3 regions of the Streptomyces sp. NPDC001401 genome follow, and region 1 is predicted to be linked to each of the others. Evidence: riboswitches for the same ligand, from Rfam matches in the RefSeq annotation. Region 1 holds a riboswitch; each other region holds the start of a gene.
The links. A riboswitch is a leader RNA that binds a small molecule or an ion and turns the genes downstream of it on or off. The one in region 1 is predicted to bind thiamine pyrophosphate.

Region 1 (7,022 bases):
ATCGGCAGGGTCCTGCTGCCTCTCGTCGTCCGCCCCCAGGTGCGCAAGGAGATGCCGCGCAACGAGCAGCTGCTCAAGGACAAGCTGGAGCACACCACCGCCTAGCCTCTTACGAGCTGCAGACGTCCTTCAGCTCGTCGGCCGCCCTGTCGATCCTGCCGGAGTCCGGGTTCTCCCCGTTCAGGACGGCCTTGTTGTAGTCGGCGACGGCCTGGTTCAGGTCGTCCACGGCCTTGTCGGCCTTGCCGTCGCCGGCCTTCCTGTTCTTGTCCTTGATCTTGTCGAGGTTCTTCTCGATGGTGTCGATGGACGTGTCGGTCCGGGAGGGGTCGCTTGCCGCGTCCCGCCCGGCATCGTGGATCGCCTTCAGGCTGTCGGCGATCGTGTCGTAGCTCCGCACGCAGTCCAGCGACTTGTCGACGTCGTCGGGGCGGCAGCCGGTGACGAGCCCGACGGTCAGCGCGACGGCTGTCACGGCGGTGGCGACGATGGTGGTACGGCGTCGGTGTCGACGGTTGGCGGCCATGGGACGGTCCCCTCCTGAAAGGCTCCGGCAACGCTCTGTGCCGTCCACGATCCCGGCGCCGCACCCGCCGCCACGAGGGAACCTCCACCCGTATCCGGGGTGGAGCCCACGACACCACGGCCCCGGCCGGCTCGGGCCCCAGGTCACTCCTGTTGATCTGCGACACTGGTACAGCCATGCCTAAGCCCGGAGAACTCACTTTCGTCGCCCCCCGCGGAGCCAAGAAGCCGCCGCGGCACCTTGCCGACCTCACGCCCGCCGAGCGCAAGGAAGCGGTGGCCGAGATCGGCGAGAAGCCGTTTCGCGCCAAGCAGCTCTCGCAGCACTACTTCGCGCGGTACGCGCACGACCCGGCGGAGTGGACGGACATCCCGGCCGGTTCGCGCGGCAAGTTGCAGGAGGCGCTGCTTCCCGACCTGATGACGGTCGTACGGCATCTGTCGACCGACCAGGGCACCACCCGCAAGACGCTGTGGCGGCTGTTCGACGGGACGCTCGTCGAGTCGGTGCTGATGCGCTACCCGGACCGGGTGACCATGTGCATCAGCTCGCAGGCAGGGTGCGGGATGAACTGTCCCTTCTGCGCCACCGGGCAGGCGGGGCTGGACCGGAATCTGTCCGCCGCCGAGATCGTCCATCAGATCGTGGACGGGATGCGGGCGCTTCGGGACGGGGAGGTTCCCGGCGGGCCTGCGCGGCTCTCCAACATCGTCTTCATGGGGATGGGCGAGCCGCTCGCCAACTACAAGCGTGTGGTCGGGGCCATCCGGGCGCTCACCGACCCCGCTCCCGACGGGCTCGGGCTCTCGCAGCGCGGCATCACCGTGTCGACCGTCGGACTGGTCCCCGCCATCCACCGGTTCGCCGACGAGGGGTTCAAGTGCCGGCTCGCCATCTCGCTGCATGCGCCGGACGACGAGCTGCGTGACACCCTCGTCCCCGTCAACACGCGGTGGAAGGTGCGCGAGGTCCTCGACGCGGGGTTCGAGTACGTCGAGAAGAGCGGGCGGCGGTTGTCGATCGAGTACGCGCTGATTCGCGACATCAATGACCAGGCCTGGCGCGGTGACCGACTCGGGCGGCTGCTGCGCGGCAAGCCCGTGCACGTCAACCTCATCCCGCTGAACCCGACCCCCGGCTCGAAGTGGACGGCGTCCCGGCCCGAGGACGAGAAGGCCTTCGTCGAGGCCATCGCGGCGCACGGGGTACCGGTCACCGTCCGGGACACCCGAGGTCAGGAGATCGACGGGGCCTGCGGTCAGCTCGCGGCCACCGAGCGGTAATCTGAGCCCGTACGTACACATCTTCATATTCCGACAGGGGAGCGCCACAGCGCTGAGAGTGCGGCAACCGGGCCGCAGACCCTCTGAACCTTGCCCAGGTCATTCTGGGTAGGAAGTTCGGTCTTCACTCAAGCTGTTGCGCCCTGCCCGGGAGCCGGTGGAATTCTCCGGCGGTCCCGGGCAGGGCCGCGTCTCTTCCTGGTCAGCCAGGAGGAATTCAGTGCACACCAAGACGTTCGTGGCCGCCGCGGTCGGCCTCGGTCTCATCTCGTTGTCCGCCTGCGGTTCGTCGTCGTCCGGCAGCGAGGGCTCCGGCGGCTCCAAGAACATCACTCTCGTCAGCCACGACTCGTGGGCCGTCTCGAAGAAGGTCCTCGCCGACTTCGAGAAGCAGTCCGGCTACAAGGTCCGCGTCCTCAAGGACGGCGACGCGGGGCAGGCCGTCAACAAGGCCATCCTCACCAAGGACAACCCGCAGGGCGACGTCTTCTTCGGCGTCGACAACACCCTGCTCTCGCGGGCGCTCGACAACGGGCTCTTCCAGTCGTACGAGCCGAAGGGCGCAGACCGGATCCAGGCGCAGTACCGGGTCGACCAGGCCAGGCACCGGGTCACGCCGATCGATTCCGGCGACATCTGCGTCAACTACGACAAGGCGTACTTCAGCAAGCACAGGCTGACCCCGCCCGCCTCCTTCGACGACCTGGTCAAGCCCGAATACAAGAACCTCCTCGTCACCGAGAACGCCTCCACATCCTCGCCCGGCCTCGGCTTCCTGCTCGGCACCGCCGCCAAGTACGGCGACGCCGGCTGGCAGGGCTACTGGAAGAAGCTCAAGGCGAACGGCGTGAAGGTCGTCGACGGCTGGGAGCAGGCCTACAACGAGGAGTTCTCCGGATCGGCAGGGGGGAAGAAGGCCAAGGGCGACCGGCCGCTCGTCGTCTCCTACGCCTCCTCGCCGCCCGCCGAGGTCATCTACGGCGACCCGAAGCCCAAGACGGCGCTGACCGGGACGTCGTACGGCACCTGCTTCCGGCAGATCGAGTACGCGGGACTGCTCAGCAACGCCAAGAACAGCAAGGGCGGCAAGGCCTTCCTCGACTTCCTGGTCACCAAGGAGTTCCAGGAGGACATGCCGCTGAACATGTTCGTCTACCCGGTGCGCGAGGGCGCTCAGGTGCCCCCGGAGTTCGTGAAGTACGGGCAGCCGGCCAAGGACCCCGAGACCATGGCCCCGACCAGGATCGCCGCCAACCGTGACCAGTGGGTCAAGTCGTGGACGTCACTCGTACTGAAGTAGACGCGCGGGGGACGCGGCAGGGGAGCGCGGCGCGGCTCGGGCTCATGGCCGTGCCCGTCGTGTTCTTCGCGGTGTTCTTCGCCTGGCCCGTCGCCGCGATCGTGGCGCGCGGGCTCAAGGCCGACGGGAAGTGGCAGTTCGGGCGGATCGCGGACGTCGTCACGCAGTCCGACATCCGGCACGTCCTGTGGTTCACCACCTGGCAGGCGCTCGCTTCCACCGCGCTCACGCTGCTGATCGCGCTCCCGGGCGCGTACGTCTTCGCGCGCCTCGACTTCCCGGGCAAGCAGCTGCTGCGGGCCGTCGTCACCGTCCCCTTCGTGCTGCCGACGGTCGTCGTCGGTACGGCGTTCCTGGCGCTGGTCGGACGTGGGGGACTGCTCGACGAGCTGTGGGGCGTGCGGCTGGACACCACCGTCTGGGCCATCCTGCTGGCGCACGTCTTCTTCAACTACGCCGTCGTCGTACGGACCGTCGGCGGCCTGTGGGGGCAGCTCGACCCGCGTCAGGAGGAGGCGGCGCGGATGCTGGGCGCGTCGCGATGGGCGGCCTGGCGGAAGGTGACGCTGCCGGCTCTCGCGCCCGCGGTGGCCGCCGCCGCGCTGATGGTCTTTCTCTTCACCTTCACCTCCTTCGGCGTGGTGCAGATCCTCGGCGGCCCGACCTTCTCCACCCTCGAGGTCGAAATCTACCGGCAGACCTCGGAGATCTTCGACCTGTCCACCGCTGCCGTGCTCACGATCATCCAGTTCGTGGCCGTCGGCGCGATCCTCGCCGTGCACGCCTGGACGGTACGGCGGCGGGAGACCGCCCTGCGGCTGGTGGACGCGAGCGTCACGGCGAGCCGGCCGCGCGGGGCCGGGCAGTGGACGCTGCTGGCCGGGGTTCTCGGCACCATCGCCGTTCTGCTGGTGCTGCCGCTGGCGGTGCTGGTGCAGCGGTCCCTCGGCGCCTCCGGGTTCGGCTACTACCGCGCGCTGACGCACGACGACGGCGGGACCTTCCTCGTGCCGCCGATCCAGGCGATCGGCAACTCGCTCCAGTACGCCCTCGCCGCGACCGCCATCGCCGTGGTGATCGGCGGTCTGGCCGCCGCGGCGCTCGCGCGCCGGGACGCGGGCCGGCTGGTCCGCGGCTTCGACGCGCTGCTGATGCTGCCGCTGGGCGTCTCCGCGGTGACGGTCGGCTTCGGGTTCCTGATCGCGCTGGACAAGCCGCCGCTGGATCTGCGGAGTTCGTGGATCCTGGTGCCGCTCGCGCAGGCGCTGGTGGGCGCCCCCTTCGTCGTACGGACCATGCTGCCGGTGCTGCGGGCCGTGGACGCGCGGCTGCGGGAGGCGGCGGCCGTGCTCGGGGCGTCGCCGTGGCGGGTGTGGCGGGAGGTCGATCTGCCGATGGTGCGGCGGGCGCTGCTGGTGGCGGCCGGGTTCGCGTTCGCGGTGTCGCTCGGGGAGTTCGGGGCGACCGTGTTCATCGCGCGGCCCGACAATCCGACGCTGCCCGTCGCCGTGGCGCGGCTGCTCGGCCGGCCGGGCGACCTCAACTACGGGCAGGCGATGGCCCTTTCGACGATTCTGATGGTGGTGTGCGCGGTGGCGCTGCTGGTGCTCGAGCGGCTGCGCACCGACCGGAGCGGGGAGTTCTAGATGCTGCTGAGCCTGGAGGACGCGACCGTGCGGTTCGGCGGGCGGGCCGTGCTCGACGCCGTCGGCCTCGAGGTCGCCGAGCACGAGATCGTGTGCGTGCTCGGGCCCAGCGGCAGCGGCAAGTCGACGCTGCTGCGGGCGGTGGCCGGACTGCAACCCCTGGACGGCGGGCGGGTGTTGCTCGACGGACACGACCAGGCGGGGGTGCCCGCGCACAGGCGGGGGGTGGGCCTGATGTTCCAGGACCATCAGCTGTTCCCGCAGCGGGACGTGGGCAGGAACGTCGCCTTCGGGCTGCGGATGCACGGCGCCCGGCGCCCTCAACAGGACGAGCGCGTACGGGAGTTGCTCGACCTCGTCGGGCTGCCGGGTGCCGCACGCCGGGCCGTCGCCTCGCTCTCCGGCGGTGAGCAGCAGCGCGTCGCGCTGGCCCGCGCGCTCGCGCCCCGGCCGCGGCTGCTGATGCTGGACGAGCCGCTCGGCCAGCTCGACCGCTCGCTGCGGGAGCGGCTGGTCGTCGAACTGAGGGAACTCTTCGGGCAGCTGGGCACCACGGTCCTCGCCGTGACGCACGACCAGGGCGAGGCCTTCGCGCTCGCCGACCGGGTCGTGGTGATGCGGGACGGGCGGATCGCCCAGTCCGGTACGCCCCTCGAGGTGTGGCAGCGCCCCGCGGACGAGTTCGTGGCCCGGTTCCTCGGCTTCGACAACGTGGTCGAGGGGATGGTGAGCGGGGAGGCCGCGGACACCCCCTGGGGCAAGCTGCCGGTGCCCCAGGACGCCCCGCAGGGGACGCACACCCTGCTCGTGCGGCCCGCCGGTGTCCGGCTCGTCCCCGCCGACGAGGGCCTGCGCTGCACGGTGGCCGCACGCACCTTCAAGGGCACCCATGTCGCCGTACAGGTGCAGCCGGAAGGGGCGCCGCGACTCGAGGCGGCGGTGGCGCTGCGGGAGGCGCCGGAGGTCGGGGAGGCGGTCGGGGTGGAGTTCGACGCCGCCGAAATCGTGGTGCTCGGCTGAGGTGACCGACCGTAGTGTGAGCGGCATGACGCTACTTGCACATGATCGCTACTGCGACGAGATCGCCCACCAGGTCGAACAGCTGAGGGCGGTGGTGACGAGCGGCGCCGATCTGTCCGCGACCGTCCCGACCTGTCCGGACTGGACCCTGGAACAGCTCAACCTGCACATGGGCGGCGCCCTGCGCTGGGCTGGGACGCTGGTGCGGAAACGGGCCGAGGAGAACGTCCCCGACGAGGAGATACCGCGCGGCGACGGCCCCGAGACCCCGGGGAACGCCGAAGCCCTCGACGCCTGGCTGGCGGAGGCCGGGGAGCTGGCGGTGGGCGCACTGCGCGAGGCCGGGCCCGACGCGAAGGTGTGGGCCTGGTCCGAGATCCACACGTCCGGCTTCTGGGCGCGACGTATGGCGCACGAGATCACCGTCCATCGAGCGGACGCCACACTGGCCGCCGGGCTGCCGTACGAGGTCGCGCCCGAGGTGGCCGCCGACACGATCGACGAGTGGCTGCAGATCGTGGAATGGTCCCAGCGGGCGGAGCCGGAAGAGGCGGCTTCGCGGGAGCTGCGCGGACCCGGTCGCAGCATCCATCTCCATGCCACCGACACCGCTCCCGAGCTGAACGCCGAGTGGGTCGTCGAGCTCACCGAGGACGGTGTCTCCTGGCATCGCGGTCACGAGAAGGCGGACGTCGCCCTGCGCGGCCCCCTCACCGATGTCCTCCTCGCCTTCTACGGCCGACTCCCGCTGGACAGCCCGGAGTTGGAGGTCCTCGGCGACCGGGAGCTGCTGGAGTTCTGGCTGGAGCGGGCGAGCTTCTGAACGACTGCGGCCCGTCCCCCGGGGATACGGGGGACGGGCCGCAGCGGTGTTCTGCGAGAGGCGTCAGCGGCCGCTGTTCGCCCCACGACGGCGCATGCCGAAGAAGACGGCGCCGCCGCCGACCACGACCAGCGCGCCCGCGATACCGGCGATCAGACCGGTGTTGGAGTTCGCACCGGTCTCGGCGAGGTTGTCACCGGCCGCCGGGGACGGCGCGTTGCTCGAGCTGCCCGCCGGGGCGGAGCTGCTCTCCGAGGCGGACGGGGTCGGGGACTCCTCGGCCGGGGTCGAGGCGGACTCCGACGGCGACGGGGTCGCAGGCGGGGTCGACTCGCCCTTCGAGCAGCCCTCGGAGGGGGTCGTCAGGTTCGGCGTGATGTCCTTGTCGACGATCGGGTGGTCCTTGTCCTTCCCGGCCGTGACG
Region 2 (7,022 bases), on a different contig from region 1:
GAACCGTATACCCCCTCGGGGTATTCCGGGACGGGTCGGCGGGCTATGAATCACGCAGTTTCTTCAGGCGCTCCACGTCCGCCGCGTGCCCCTCCTTGCCGCCGGGCGTCTCGATGATCAGCGGTACGCCCTCGGTCGCGGGGTGGGTCATCAGCGCCCGGAAAGGGTCCTCGCCGATGTGGCCGGCGCCGATGTTCTCGTGCCGGTCCTTGTGCGCGCCCACCACGTCCTTGGAGTCATTGGCGTGGATCAGCTTCAGCCGGCCCTCGCCGACCGTGTCCACCAGCAGATCGAGGGTCTGGTGCATGCCGCTCGGGCCGGTCAGGTCGTGGCCGGCCGCGAAGATGTGGCAGGTGTCCAGGCAGACGCCCAGCTTCGGATGGGCGTCCAGGGCCTCGAAGTACGGCCCGAAGTCCCAGGTCCGCGAGCAGAGCGAGGCGCCCTGCCCGGCCGTCGACTCCAGCAGCAGGAACGGATCGTCGTCGTGGGTGAGCTCGTCCAGCAGCGGCAGGAGGTGCTCCCGTACCTGCTTCAGGGCCACGGACCGGTCCCGGCCGCCCGTCGCGCTGCCCGTGTGCACGACCACGCCGAGCGCCCCGATCTCCCGCCCGCGCCGCAGGGAGTGCCGCATCGACTCCACGGACTTCTCCACGGTCGCCTCGGTGTGCGAGCCGAAGTTGATCAGGTACGGGGCGTGGACGTACGCCGGGATCGACTCGGCCGCGCACACCTCGCGGAACTCCTCGTCCTGCCGCGGATTGCCGGCGGGCGTGGCCCAGCCGCGCGGGTTGGCGACGAAGACCTGCACGGTCTCGGCCTTCAGGTCGTGGGCGTAGGACAGGCCGACGGAGTGGAGACCACCGGCCACGGGGACGTGGCCGCCGACGGGGTTGCGGGACAGCTGACTTTTCACCCGTTCAGGGTGTCATGCGGTACGACCCGCTCCGTCACCGGATCTTGATGGTGATCGTCGACCCCTTGGGTGCCGTCTGGCCGCCCTTCACGGACTGGTTCTTGACGGTGTCGCCGAACAGGCCGAGCAGACCGCGGTCCTCGTCGACCTTGAAGCCGGCGCCCTCGAGCGCCTTGTGCGCGTCGTCCACGCTGTCGCCGGTGACGTCCGGGACCTCGATCATCTCCGGGCCCTTGGACAGGGTCAGCGTCACCGTGTCGCCGTCGGCGGCCTGGCTCTCGCCCGCGGGCGTCTGCGCGGCGACCTGGCCCTTGTCGTACTCGGAGTTGATCCGCTCGGAGGCGACCTTCACCGTCAGGCCGGCGTCTTCCAGGTCGGCCGTCGCATCCTGCAGGTCCTCACCCGTGACGTCCGGGACGTCCACCGGGCTGCCCTTGCTGACGACCAGCGCGATCGCCGAACCCGCGTGCCGCTTGGTGCCCGCCTCCGGAGCCGTGGAGATCACGGAGCCCTTGGGGACGTCGTCGCTGAACTCCCGGGTGACCATGCCCGGCTCGAGCCCGGCCTTCTTCAGCAGGGCCCTCGCCTCGGCGAGCGGCCGGCCCGGCAGGTCGGGCACCTGCACGGTCTGCGGACCGTCGGAGATGGTCAGCGCCACGGACGAGTTGTCGCGGATGCGGGTGCCGGGCGCGGGGTCCGAGGTGATGACCGTGCCCCGCTTCACGGTGTCGCTGTAGGCGTGCTTGATCTTTCCGAGGTCCAGCCCGGCGGCGCTCAGCTGCTTGCGGGCCTCGACCTGGGTCTTCGACAGCACCGGCGGGACCTTGGTGAACTGGCCGGAGTTGATGTACCAGACGCCCGTGCCCACCCCGAGGATCAGCAGCACGGCGACGACGACCGCGAGCGGACCGCGCCGGGAGCGTGCGCCGCGGCGCCGCGACGGCAGCGGCGGGGGTGTCTCCAGCAGGCTGGTGCGGTGGATCCCGTCCTCGTCCTCGTTCACCGGCAGCGGGCGCGGCACGGTCAGCGCGCGCGGGATCACGCTCGTACGGTCCTCGGAGATGTTGCGGTGGTCCGCGGCGACGGCCTGCGGCGGCACCGCGTCCAGCTGGTCCTGGCCGAGCGCGGCGCGCACCTCGCGAGCCTGCGCGAGCAGCGCCACCGCGTCCTGCGGACGCAGGTCGGGGACGCGCGCGGTCGCCGACGCGACCAGCCGGTCCAGGGGGTACGCCAGCCCCGGCACGGCGGCCGACGGGGGCGGGACGTCCTCGTGGATGTGCTTGTAGAGGACGGTGGCCGGGGAGTCCCCGCTGTGCGGGCGGTCGCCGGTCAGCATCTCGTACAGGACGACACCGCACGCGTACACGTCGACCCGGGTGTCGGCCGTGCCGTGCTCTATCTGCTCGGGAGCGAGGTAGGAGACGGTGCCGAGGACGGTTCCGGTCGTGTTGGTGACCGTGTCCACGGACCGCACCAGCCCGAAGTCGGCGACCTTGACCCGGCCGTCGTCCCCTATCAGCACGTTCTCCGGCTTCATGTCCCGGTGCACGAACCCGGCGCGGTGCGCGGCGCCGAGCGCGGCGAGCACCGGCTCCAGGATGTCCAGGGCGGCGCGCGGCTGCAGTGCCCCGCGCTCGCGCAGCACGTCGCGCAGGGTGCACCCGGCGATGTACTCCATGGCCAGGTAGACGTACGACCCGTCGGTGCCCTGGTCGAAGACCTGCACCACGTTCGGGTGCGCGAGCCTTGCGACGGACTTCGCCTCGCGGATGAACCGCTCGACGAAGGAGCCGTCGGCCGCGAGCGTGGGGTGCATCACCTTGAGCGCGAGCACGCGGTCGAGGCGGGTGTCCACGGCCCGGTAGACCGTGGCCATCCCGCCGACCGCGATGCGCGCGTCCACGCGATAGCGCCCGTCGAGCACCTGCCCGACCAGTGGGTCCTGAAGGGTCGTGTCCACGCAGGTGAGTGTACGAGCCGCGACTGACAGGGCTGCCGGATCCGTCAGGATCGGGGCGGTACTGCAGCCGAGCTGTGACGGACGTCGCACCGACGCTCGGATCTTGTCGAACGCGCGTTCAGAATGCGGGGCGTTCGGGATCCAGGTGTGCGCGCCCCTCGTGGGGCGAGGACGCCTCCGCGAAGTGGCGGCGCGGAATGCGGCCGGCCCGGTACGCGAGCCTGCCCGCGTCCACCGCGTGCTTCATGGCCTCCGCCATCAGCTGCGGCTCCTGCGCCCGCGTCACCGCTGAGGCGAGCATCACACCCGCGCACCCCAGCTCCATCGCGAGCGCGGCGTCCGAGGCCGTACCGGCGCCCGCGTCCAGGATCACCGGTACGCGCGCGTGCTCGGTGATCAGCTGGAAGTTGTGCGGGTTACGGATGCCGAGCCCGGAGCCGATGGGCGAGCCGAGCGGCATGATCGCCGCGCAGCCGACGTCCTCCAGCTTGCGGGCCAGCACGGGGTCGTCGTTGGTGTACGGCAGCACGGTGAAGCCGTCGTCGACGAGGGTCTCGGCCGCGTCGAGCAGTTCGATCGGGTCGGGCAGCAGGGTGCGCTCGTCGGCGATGACCTCGAGTTTGATCAGATCGGTGCCGAGCGCCTCGCGCGCGAGGCGGGCGGTGAGGACGGCCTCGCCGGCGGTGAAGCAGCCCGCCGTGTTCGGCAGCACGCGGATGCCGAGCTTCTCCAGGACGGAGAGCACGGAACCGTGCACAGAGGGGTCCACGCGCCGCATGGCAACCGTCGTCAGCTCCGTGCCGGAAGCCACCAGCGCCCGCTCCAGCACGTCGAGGCTGGGGGCGCCGCCGGTGCCCATGATCAGGCGGGACGCGAAGGACGTACCGCCGATGACAAAGGGGTCGTCGGCCATGGTTCAGCCTCCTTGGACGGCGGTGAGGACCTCGACGCGGTCCCCCTCGCTCAGGGACGTCGACGGCCACTGCACGCGCGGGACGACGGTTTCGTTGAGGGCGGCGGCCACTCCGGAGGGGGCCGGGGTCAGCGCGCGTACGACGGTGTCGAGAGCAGTGCCGGAAGCGAACTCCCGGGGCTCTCCGTTGACGGAGATGTTCATGCGGGCTGCTCCAGGAGCGCGAAACGCTTGGGGGTGAACGGGCGGGCCTCGTCCGGGAGTTCACCGGTGGCCAGGGCGTGCGCCATGGCGTCGCCGGTGACCGGGGTGAGCAGCACGCCGTTGCGGTAGTGGCCGGTGGCCAGCAGCAGTCCGGGGAGCTGTGTCGGGCCGAGGAGGGGTGCGTTGTCCGGGGAGCCGGGGCGCAGTCCCGCACGCGTCTCGGTCAGCGGCAGTTCCGTGATCCCGGGGACCAGCTCGTGCGCGTCGCGCAGCAGCTCGTACACCCCGCCCGCGGTGACCGTCGTGTCCCAGCCCAGCTCCTCGCTGGTCGCGCCGATGACCAGCTCGCCGCTCTCGCGCGGCACCAGGTAGACATGGCTGCCGCGGACGACGGCACGCACGGTGCGGTTCAGGAACGGCGCGTACCGCTTGGGCACGGTCAGCCGCAGCACCTGCCCCTTCACCGGCCGCACGGGCGGCAGCACCTCGTCCGGGACGCCCGCGAGCCGCCCGCTGAGGCTGCCGCCGGCCAGCACGACCTGCCCCGCGCCCAGCTCGGTGCCGTCCGCGGTCGTGACCCCGGCGGCCCGCTCCCGTACGACGTGGAAGCGCTCGGCCCACACCCGGTGGAAGACCACGCCCGCCCGTTCGCACGCGGCCACCAGCGCGCGTGCCAGCCGCCGGGGGTCGATCTGGTGGTCGCCGTCCACCCGGAGGCCACCGCGCACGCCCGGCGCGAGCATCGGCTCCAGGCGCCGGCAGTCGCGGCCCGACAGCCACTCCGACTCCAGGCCCGACTCCCGCTGCAGGGCGTGCAGTTCGCGCAGGTGGGCGCGGTCGTCGGCGTCCAGGGCGACGGCGAGCGTGCCGCACTGGCGGTAGCCGAGGTCGTGACCCGTGAGGTCGGTGAGCTCGGCGGCGAAGTCCGGGTAGCGGCGGGCCGAGGCGAGGTTCAGGCCGAGCAGGGTCTGCTCGCCGTAGTGCAGCTCCGTGACCGCGGCCAGCATGCCGGCGGCCACCTGGGCGGCCCCGCCGCCCGGTTCGGGGTCCACCACGGCCGTGGCGAAACCGCGCTGCGCGGCACGCCAGGCCGTGACCAGGCCGATGATTCCGCCCCCGATGACGAGGACGTCTGACGTACGTGACGACATGGGCGTCCAGCCCCTCCCTTCGCCGGCATGACCCGGATCAGGTTCGTACGGTCGGAGGCCGCCAGCCTCCCTCTCAGCCCGGTGCGTCCGGGCTCCCGCGAGTGCTTGTACGTTGGCCACCCTAGCCCGACCCTCCGCGCCTCTGTAAGGGAGCCTTCCGCCATGCCCCGCTCGCTGGACGGCCTCGTCCTCGCTCCCGTCGCCGACCAGGCCCCAGGTCAGGTGGGTACGCGCACCCGGTTCGCGTACCACGAGAAGGACGGCGAGATCTGGGCCGAGTACGCGGGCGGCGACGTCGTGCGCGGCCATCTGGTGGGTACTCGGTCAGGTGACCGGCTGGACTTCCGGTACGTCCAGCTGGGGCATGACGGGACGACGTCCTCGGGGCACTGCGTCTCGATGGTCGTGCAGCTGCCGGACGGGCGGGTGCGGCTGGAGGAGACGTGGCAGTGGGAGTCGCAGCCCGGCAGCGGAACGAGTGTTGTGGAGCAGGTCACTGAGTGAGCACGACGGCTGACTGACAAATAGTCAGTTGTCTATGGTGATCAGGTGAGCGAGCAGACGCAGGAAACGGGCGGGTCGCCACTGCGGCGCGTGGTCGTCGTCGGTGCGGGCATGGCCGGTGTCCAGACCGCGGTCGCCCTGCGCGAACAGGGCTTCACCGGCACCGTGACGCTGATCGGCGCCGAACCCCACCAGCCGTACGACCGGCCGCCGCTGTCCAAGGCGGTGCTGCTCGGCAAGTCCGAGGGCTCCGCCTTCGACGTCGACTTCGAGGCGCTCGGCATCGAACTGCAGCTGGGGCGCGAAGTGCTCGGCGTCCGCCCCGGCGAGCACGAGCTGGACACCGAGAGCGGGCCCGTGCCGTACGACGTCCTGGTCCTCGCCACCGGCGCCGAACCGATCACGCTGCCGGGCACCGAGGGTGTGCCCGGAGTGCATCTGCTGCGCACCCTGGACGACGCCGAGCGGCTGCGGCCCGTGCTCGCCCGGCAGCACGACATCGTGGTCGTCGGCGCGGGCTGGATCGGCGCCGAGTTCGCCACCGCCGCGCGCGAGGCGGGCTGCGCGGTGACGGTCGTCGAGGCCGCGGACCGGCCGCTCGCCGGCGCGCTGCCCGCCGAGGTGGCCGCCCCGATGGCCGGCTGGTACGCCGACGCGGGCGCCGAGCTCCGTACGCACGCACGCGTGGAGCGCATCGAGCCCGGCGCGGTCGTCCTCGACGACGGCTCCCGGCTGCCCGCGGGCGCGGTCGTGGTCGGCATCGGCGCGCGCCCCGCCACGGCCTGGCTGGCAGGCGCCGGCATCGAGCTCGGCGTGCACCGCGAAGTGGTCGCCGACGCCCACCTGCGCACCTCGGCACCGGACGTCTACGCCGTCGGCGACTGCGCCTCCTTCCCTTCGGGAAGGTATGGCGAGCGCCTGCTGGTCCACCACTGGGACAACGCCCTCCAGGGCCCGCGCACGGTGGCCGCGAACATCATCGGCAAGACCACCGGCGAGCCCCCCGCGGTCTACGACCCGGTCCCGTACTTCTGGTCCGAGCAGTTCGGCCGCTTCGTCCAGTACGCCGGCCACCACACCTCCGCCGACACGACCCTGTGGCGCGGCGACCCCTCGGGCTCCGCCTGGTCGGTCTGCTGGCTGCGCGAGAACCGGCTGGTCGCCCTGTTGGCGGTGGGCAGGCCGAGGGATCTGGCGCAGGGCAGACGGCTGATCGAGGGGGGCACCCCGATGGACCCGGAGCTGCTCGCGGATCCGGCGCGGCCCATGAAGGCGGCCACGGCGTAGTACGCGGGACGGCGGCCACGGCGGAGTGTAGAACCCCAGGTCGGACCGTTCTGGCTTCCGACTGTCAGTGCGGGATGGCAGGCTTGATGC
Region 3 (7,022 bases), on a different contig from region 1:
CGCCGACACAGCGCGACCTGCCGGTCGTCAACCGTGGTGACACGCTTCAGGTGACCGTCGACCCCGCGTCCCTCGCGGCCCCGCAGCAGACGGACGGCGCGGGCCCGCTGTACGTCGTCGGTGATGTGCACGGCTATCTCGACGAATTGATGGCCGCCCTCCAGGAGCAGAGCCTCATCGACACCGCGGGGAACTGGTGCGCGGGCACCTCCCGGCTGTGGTTCCTCGGCGACTTCACCGACCGCGGCCCCGACGGCATCGGCGTCATCGACCTGGTGATGCGGCTGTCCGCCGAGGCGGCCGCGGCCGGCGGCTACTGCAAGGCCCTCATGGGCAACCACGAGCTGCTGCTGCTCGGCGCCAAGCGGTTCGGCGACACCCCCGTCAACTCCGGCGCGGGCACCGCCACCTTCCAGGCGGCCTGGCTGCTCAACGGCGGCCAGAAGACCGACATGGACCGGCTCCAGGACCACCACCTGCAGTGGATGGCCCGGCTCGACGCGATCGAAGAGGTCGACGGCTACCTGCTCGTCCACTCCGACACCACCGCCTACCTCGACTACGGCGACTCGATCGAGGCGGTCAACGACACCGTCCGCGAAACGCTCACGCGCAACGACGCGGACGAATGCTGGGATCTGTTCCGCAAGTTCACCAAGCGGTTCTCCTTCCGCGACGAGGGCGGTGCAGACGCCGTACGCTCCCTGCTGGATACGTACGGCGGCACTCGGATTGTTCACGGTCACAGCCCCATTCCCTATTTGCTGGGCGAGGTCGGCTCCGAGGAGGGCGAGGACAGCGCAGGGCCCGTGGTCGAAGGGCCGCACGTCTACGCAGAGGGCCTGGCCATCGCGATGGACGGCGGAGTGACCATGGCCGGAAAGCTGCTGGTTCAACAACTGCCACTGGATATCTGAACGTTCACAGGGCAGGCGTTCCCCCACGGAGGAATCGCGATAAACGGCGCAGGCCAGGGCCCAATTTCTTCAAACCCCCTGTCACCGTGTGCCGTCGCCGCTCTACCATCGGCTTATCCGTAGCAGGCTCCCCTCCGTTTCTGCCCGACGGCTCGTTGGCATGCGAGCCCCAAGCCCTACGGAGCATCGGGGGATGCACATGAACAGCGTTCCGCAGCACCTGCTGAGCGAGGACCGCCAGGAGTACGAGCGGGTCCTCGATGAGGCGCTGCGCTCCGCCCCAAACCGCCCGGAACTGGCCGCTGTCGGTAAGCGGCTCAACCCCGAACAGCTGCGCACCATGGCGCTCAACGCCACCGCACTCATCACGGTGGCCGCGGCGACCGAGTACCAGCACTACGTGAAGGTTCGCGAGGAACTGCGCCAGCCGGCGTCGTCCACCCCGCCGTCCGCCCGCGAATCCGGCTCTGCGGAGCCGGGCGCGGCGGCGGTGGGGCTCGCCACCACCCTCGGCGAGGCCGCCGAGCCGGCCGGCGCGGGCGCCGGCGCGGGCGCCGTCGCCATCGCCGCCGTCCTCACCCCCGTCCTCGCCGGAACAGCTGCGGTGATCTTCCTGCTCGTCGGGTACATCATCAGGTCACTCGAACCCAAACAGGTGTTCGGCAAGACGATGATCACCGCCGGTTGGGTCTTCGGCGCCATGACCGCGGCCGCGATCCTTGTCGCCGCTGTCGGGCTGCTGCTCACCGCCCTGCGCAACCAGCCCTCGCTCGAGTCGGGACCGTACGGCGAACTGAGCGGGGAAGTGGCCCTGGCCAGGGAAGCCTGGCGCGAAGCACTCCTGGAGCGCGGCATCATGCCGTTCCTGCGGGAAGCACTCGCCGACCCCGGCACCGCCGCGGCACTGCACAGCGCCACACCGCCGACGTCGACCAGCCGCATGCCTCACCTCGGCTACGACCGTCCGGGCTTCAGCAGCCCGGACGACGGCCCGGCCCCCGGCCCGCGCCCGAGCTTCACCAGCCCGGACTACACCAGCCCGGACTTCGGAGGCCCGGAACACCAGCCGGAGTAACCGTCGGCTTGCGCCCTCCGCACCAGAAGGCCTGCCAGGGCCCGCAGGGGGAGCGCAAGCCGAACACCGATCGCCCCGACGGCTCCGCCCTACGGCGACTCACGCCGAAGAGCGGGACCGTCTTCCACGTCGGACGAGCCACTCACGCCGGCGTACGTCAGTCCGCGATCGGCAGGTGGAGCCTGTTAGGCGTCGAAGGATCTGTGCCTCAGCCCGATCGACGACCGAGCGGCAGACGCCAAGTGCCAAATTAACGCGATCGCTGCGCTGGTTCAGCACGAGCATGCCGTCCGCGGTGATCACGGCGATATTGACGCCCAAGCCGCACGATCTCGTCTCGCCGGCGGGTCACTAGCGAACGCCTGTTACGGGAACTGTCGCCCACACGCAGGCCGGTGCCTCCGGCCTGCCCGGACGAGGACGCAGGCCGGAGAACACCGGACCCTGACGAGGGGCGCGAGTGACGCCGGGTCAGTCCGCGATCGGCAGATACACCCGGTTCCCGCTCGCCGCGAACTCCTTCGACTTCTGGAGCATCCCCTCAGCGACCTCCTCCGGCGAGGCCCCCTCAGCAGCCGCGCCACCGAACCGCTCTGTGATGCTGTGGCTGATCTTCATGGAGCAGAACTTCGGCCCGCACATCGAGCAGAAGTGGGCGGTCTTGGCCGGCTCCGCCGGGAGGGTCTCGTCGTGGAACTCCCGTGCCGTGTCCGGGTCGAGAGCGAGGTTGAACTGGTCCTCCCACCGGAACTCGAAGCGGGCGTCGGACAGCGCGTCGTCCCATTCCTGCGCACCGGGGTGCCCCTTGGCGAGGTCGGCTGCGTGGGCGGCGATCTTGTAGGTGATGACGCCGGTCTTGACGTCGTCACGGTTGGGCAGGCCCAGGTGTTCCTTGGGCGTGACGTAGCAGAGCATGGCCGTGCCCCACCAGGCGATCATCGCGGCACCGATGCCGGAGGTGATGTGGTCGTACGCCGGCGCGACGTCCGTCGTCAGCGGGCCGAGCGTATAGAACGGAGCTTCATCACAGATCTCCTGCTGAAGGTCGATGTTCTCCTTGATCTTGTGCATCGGGACGTGTCCCGGGCCCTCGATCATGGTCTGTACGTTGAAACGCTTGGCGATCCGGTTGAGTTCCCCGAGCGTGCGCAACTCCGCGAACTGCGCCTCGTCGTTGGCGTCCGCGATCGACCCCGGCCGCAGCCCATCGCCCAGGGAGTACGTGACGTCGTACGCCGCGAGGATCTCGCAGAGTTCCTCGAAGTTCTCGTACAGGAACGACTCCTTGTGGTGCGCGAGGCACCACGCGGCCATGATGGAGCCGCCGCGCGAGACGATGCCGGTCTTGCGGTTGGCGGTGAGCGGGACGTACGGCAGGCGGACACCCGCGTGGACCGTCATGTAGTCCACGCCCTGCTCGGCCTGCTCGATGACGGTGTCCTTGTAGATCTCCCAGGTCAGCTCCTCGGCCCGGCCGTCGACCTTCTCTAGGGCCTGATAGAGCGGCACCGTGCCGATGGGGACGGGGGAGTTGCGCAGCACCCACTCGCGGGTGGTGTGGATGTTGCGGCCGGTGGAGAGGTCCATGACCGTGTCGGCGCCCCAGCGGGTCGCCCAGGTCATCTTCTCGACCTCCTCCTCGATGGAGGAGGTGACCGCGGAGTTGCCGATGTTGGCGTTGACCTTCACCAGGAACCGCTTGCCGATGATCATCGGCTCGATCTCTGGATGGTTGACGTTGGCCGGCAGCACCGCGCGGCCCGCCTCGATCTCCTCGCGGACCACCTCGGGCGAAACGTTCTCCCGGATGGCCACGTACTCCATCTCCGGTGTGATCTCGCCGCGGCGGGCGTACGCGAGCTGCGTGACCGCCTTGCCATCACGACTACGGCGCGGCTGACGCGGCCGCCCCGGGAAGACCGCGTCGAGGTTGCGCAGGCCGCCTCGCGGAGAGGTGTGCTTGATCCCGTCGTCCTCAGGACGGGCGGGACGGCCCGCGTACTCCTCGGTGTCACCGCGAGCGATGATCCAGTTCTCGCGCAGCGGGGCGAGTCCCCTGCGGACATCGGTATCGATGAGCGGATCGGTGTACGGGCCCGATGTGTCGTACAGCGTGACCGACTGCCCGTTGGTGAGGTGCACCTGTCGGACCGGCACCCGCAGATCGGGGCGCGAGCCCTCGACATACGCCTTGTGCCAGCCGATGGACTTCCCGGCCTCCTGGGACTGTTCGCCCTGAATGGGCTGTTCGTCCTGGCTGGAGGCAGGCGTGCGTGCGTCCTTGTTGGTCATGAGACCTACTCCCTACGCCGGCATTACCCGGTAACAGGTTCGGCGGTCGACGCAGCGATTTCCGTCTGTCGACGTTTCGTGGGGAACATCACTCGACTTCGGTGATGTTCCACGTGAAACATCGCTGGGACGGAGGTCAGCGCCCTCTCAGCCCGGTGCTCCGAGCTCCCGCGTGTGCAAAGGTGCCTCCACGCTAGCGTCAATTCGGGCGCGCTGAACAGAGGGCCCCTGTCGTTCTTGCGATGATCGGGCGGTGACCACGAGACATCAGGCCCCGTACCCACCACCGGAGCCGCCCTACGGGCACGGCTCCGGACACGGCGACGGCCACGGTTCCGGTGCCGGGCACAACCATGCGCTGGGAGCCGGTGAAGGGCACGATCACGGGCCCGGAACCGGTGGCGGTCACGGGCATGCCCCCGGTTCCGGTGGCGGGCACGGTCACTCCCACAGCCACGGTCCGGCAGCCCCTGTCTCCAAGCACCTGCGCAAGGTCATCGCCGCCATCCTCATCCCGTTCACCGCGGCCGTGGCAGTCGGGCTCGTGGTGCTGTGGCCCGGTGGCGCCCCGCCGCACGAACGCACCGGCGTGGGTTTCGACCGGCAGACCCAGCAGGCGACGGTCACCAAGGTCGTGAGCGTGAGCTGCAAGTCGGTGAACGCCTCGGGCGAGACCCCGACAGGGGACACCTCCACCGCCGAGGGCTCCTCCGCCCAGCAGCAGGCGAGCGGCACCTGCAAGAAGGCGACGATCCGCGTCGACAGCGGCAAGGACAAGGGCCGTACGTTCACCGAGATCGTGCAGCCGGACCAGTCGCGGCAGCTGCACGAGGGCGAGAAGGTCGTGGCCGCCTATGAGCCCTCCGCGCCGAAGGACCTGCAGTACTCGGTCACCGATGTGAACCGCAGGTTCCCCATGGCGCTGCTGGCCGGCATCTTCGCGCTCGCCGTCGTGGTGGTGGGCCGGATGCGCGGCCTCATGGCTCTGATCGCGCTGGCCGTCAGCTTCATGGTGCTGACCTTCTTCATCCTGCCCGCGATCCTGCAGGGTTCGAATCCGCTGCTCGTGGCGGTGATCGGGTCGAGCGCCATCATGCTGATCGCGCTCTACATGTGCCATGGTCTGTCGGCCCGGACGTCCGTGGCGGTACTGGGCACGCTGCTCTCGCTCGTGCTGATCGGCCTGCTCGGCTCCGGGTTCATCGGCTGGGCCGCGCTGACCGGCAACACGGACGACAACACCGGTCTGATCCATGGCCTGTATCCGTCGATCGACATGAGCGGCCTGCTGCTCGCGGGCGTCATCATCGGTTCGCTCGGTGTCCTCGACGACGTGACGGTGACACAGACGTCGGCGGTCTGGGAACTGCACGAGGCCAATCCGTCGATGGGCTGGCGGGGGCTGTACCGGGCGGGCATCCGCATCGGCCGCGACCACATCGCGTCCGTCGTCAACACCCTCGTCCTCGCGTACGCGGGCGCCGCGTTGCCGTTGCTGCTGCTCTTCTCCATCGCGCAGAGCAGTGTGGGGGCGGTCGCCAACAGTGAACTGGTGGCGGAGGAGATCGTACGGACGCTGGTGGGCTCGATCGGCCTGGTCGCCTCGGTGCCGGTCACGACACTGCTCGCGGCACTGGTGGTCGCGGCCGACCGCGCGGGTCCGGAGCCGGCAACGGGGACGGTCGGCGCAGCACCTGCTCCGACGCGCACGGGGCGGGGCCGACGCCGCAAGCGGTGAGGCGAGGGCCACTCCAGCACGAGTGAGCAGAACGTTCGGGGCAGTTTCAGGCTCGCGTCCCGCCCTGCCCGTGGAGAAGCGTTACTGCGACCTCCACGTCCCGCGCAGAAGCGTTCCGGCCAGCCCCCACCGTCCCGTCTCAGCCCGCGCTCTGCTCCTCCGCCAGGATGCGGTCCAGCGCCTCGTCGAGGTGGGCGTCGAAGTCTTCGAGCGAACCCTCCTGGCCGAGTGGCACCAGCTTGTCGGTGCGGTCGAGGAACACGATGAGCGGCGCCGTGGACGCGCGGAACAGCGCCTGGTCGCGGCCCACCTGAAGCCGGATCAGGACCTCGGCCAGGGAGTCCGGTTCGGCGGGTGAGACGCGCACATCACCTTCCCCGCACGGCCGGCCCACCCCGTCGATGAGCAGCTCACGACCGAACGCCCAGGTCACCGGCGCATCACCGGGAAGGTGGAAGGTCAGCCTCACGGCATAGGGATCGCAGGTCTCGTAGCGCAGCTCCACCGGGATGCGGAAGGAAAGCTCCTCGGACACGAGAAAGCTCATCATGACCTCTGCCTGTACGGACTCGCGCATCGCCTACCCCGTCATGTGAAGCCGACCGGCTGGGAGTGATCCCCTGACACTGGTGGAATCTTGCTGAACGTACACGACAGATCACAAGGAGTGAGTTTTCAGATACTGATAGAGATCGCGAGTGACCCCATCAGCCGTCCGATTTCGCGCTGCAGTTGCTGGGCAGCGGACATCAACCGGTCGGCCTGATGCGATGGCAGAGAAATGGCCATCGTCGCCGCCGTCGTGCCCACAGTGATCGGAATCGCCGCGCAGACCGTCCCCAGCGCGTACTCCTGCCGCTCCGTCACCGGCTCCAGCCGCCGCGTTCGCTCGAGCCGCCGGAGCAGGGTGTGGTTGTCACGCACGGTGTATGGAGTGATGGACTGCACGGGGTAACGGTCGAGGTGGTCGCGGCGGGCCTCGTCATCCAGCTGGGAGAGC

Region 2: linked by a shared signal. The riboswitch ahead of thiO (glycine oxidase ThiO) and the one ahead of ACFY10_RS26860 (thiamine ABC transporter substrate binding subunit) in region 1 are both predicted to bind thiamine pyrophosphate.
Region 3: linked by a shared signal. The riboswitch ahead of thiC (phosphomethylpyrimidine synthase ThiC) and the one ahead of ACFY10_RS26860 (thiamine ABC transporter substrate binding subunit) in region 1 are both predicted to bind thiamine pyrophosphate.

Annotation. Positions count from the first base shown of each region.
Region 1 covers NZ_JBIAWI010000008.1:281,980-289,001, forward strand. The annotation lists gene ACFY10_RS26845 (SRPBCC family protein) at 1-105, shown strand, start outside; gene ACFY10_RS26850 (hypothetical protein) at 110-526, opposite strand; gene rlmN (23S rRNA (adenine(2503)-C(2))-methyltransferase RlmN) at 703-1,809, shown strand; TPP riboswitch at 1,835-1,942, shown strand; gene ACFY10_RS26860 (thiamine ABC transporter substrate binding subunit) at 2,030-3,109, shown strand; gene ACFY10_RS26865 (ABC transporter permease) at 3,154-4,755, shown strand; gene ACFY10_RS26870 (ABC transporter ATP-binding protein) at 4,756-5,775, shown strand; gene ACFY10_RS26875 (maleylpyruvate isomerase family mycothiol-dependent enzyme) at 5,801-6,598, shown strand; gene ACFY10_RS26880 (LAETG motif-containing sortase-dependent surface protein) at 6,662-7,022, opposite strand, start outside.
Region 2 covers NZ_JBIAWI010000001.1:475,673-482,694, reverse strand. The annotation lists gene ACFY10_RS02235 (deoxyribonuclease IV) at 44-913, opposite strand; gene pknB (Stk1 family PASTA domain-containing Ser/Thr kinase) at 948-2,873, opposite strand; gene ACFY10_RS02225 (thiazole synthase) at 2,992-3,786, opposite strand; gene thiS (sulfur carrier protein ThiS) at 3,790-3,990, opposite strand; gene thiO (glycine oxidase ThiO) at 3,987-5,141, opposite strand; TPP riboswitch at 5,139-5,250, opposite strand; gene ACFY10_RS02210 (hypothetical protein) at 5,304-5,645, shown strand; gene ACFY10_RS02205 (NAD(P)/FAD-dependent oxidoreductase) at 5,691-6,932, shown strand.
Region 3 covers NZ_JBIAWI010000012.1:295,085-302,106, reverse strand. The annotation lists gene ACFY10_RS35020 (metallophosphoesterase) at 1-917, shown strand, start outside; gene ACFY10_RS35015 (hypothetical protein) at 1,111-1,992, shown strand; gene thiC (phosphomethylpyrimidine synthase ThiC) at 2,464-4,284, opposite strand; TPP riboswitch at 4,277-4,466, opposite strand; gene ACFY10_RS35005 (YibE/F family protein) at 4,538-6,022, shown strand; gene ACFY10_RS35000 (SsgA family sporulation/cell division regulator) at 6,162-6,599, opposite strand; gene ACFY10_RS34995 (IclR family transcriptional regulator) at 6,698-7,022, opposite strand, start outside.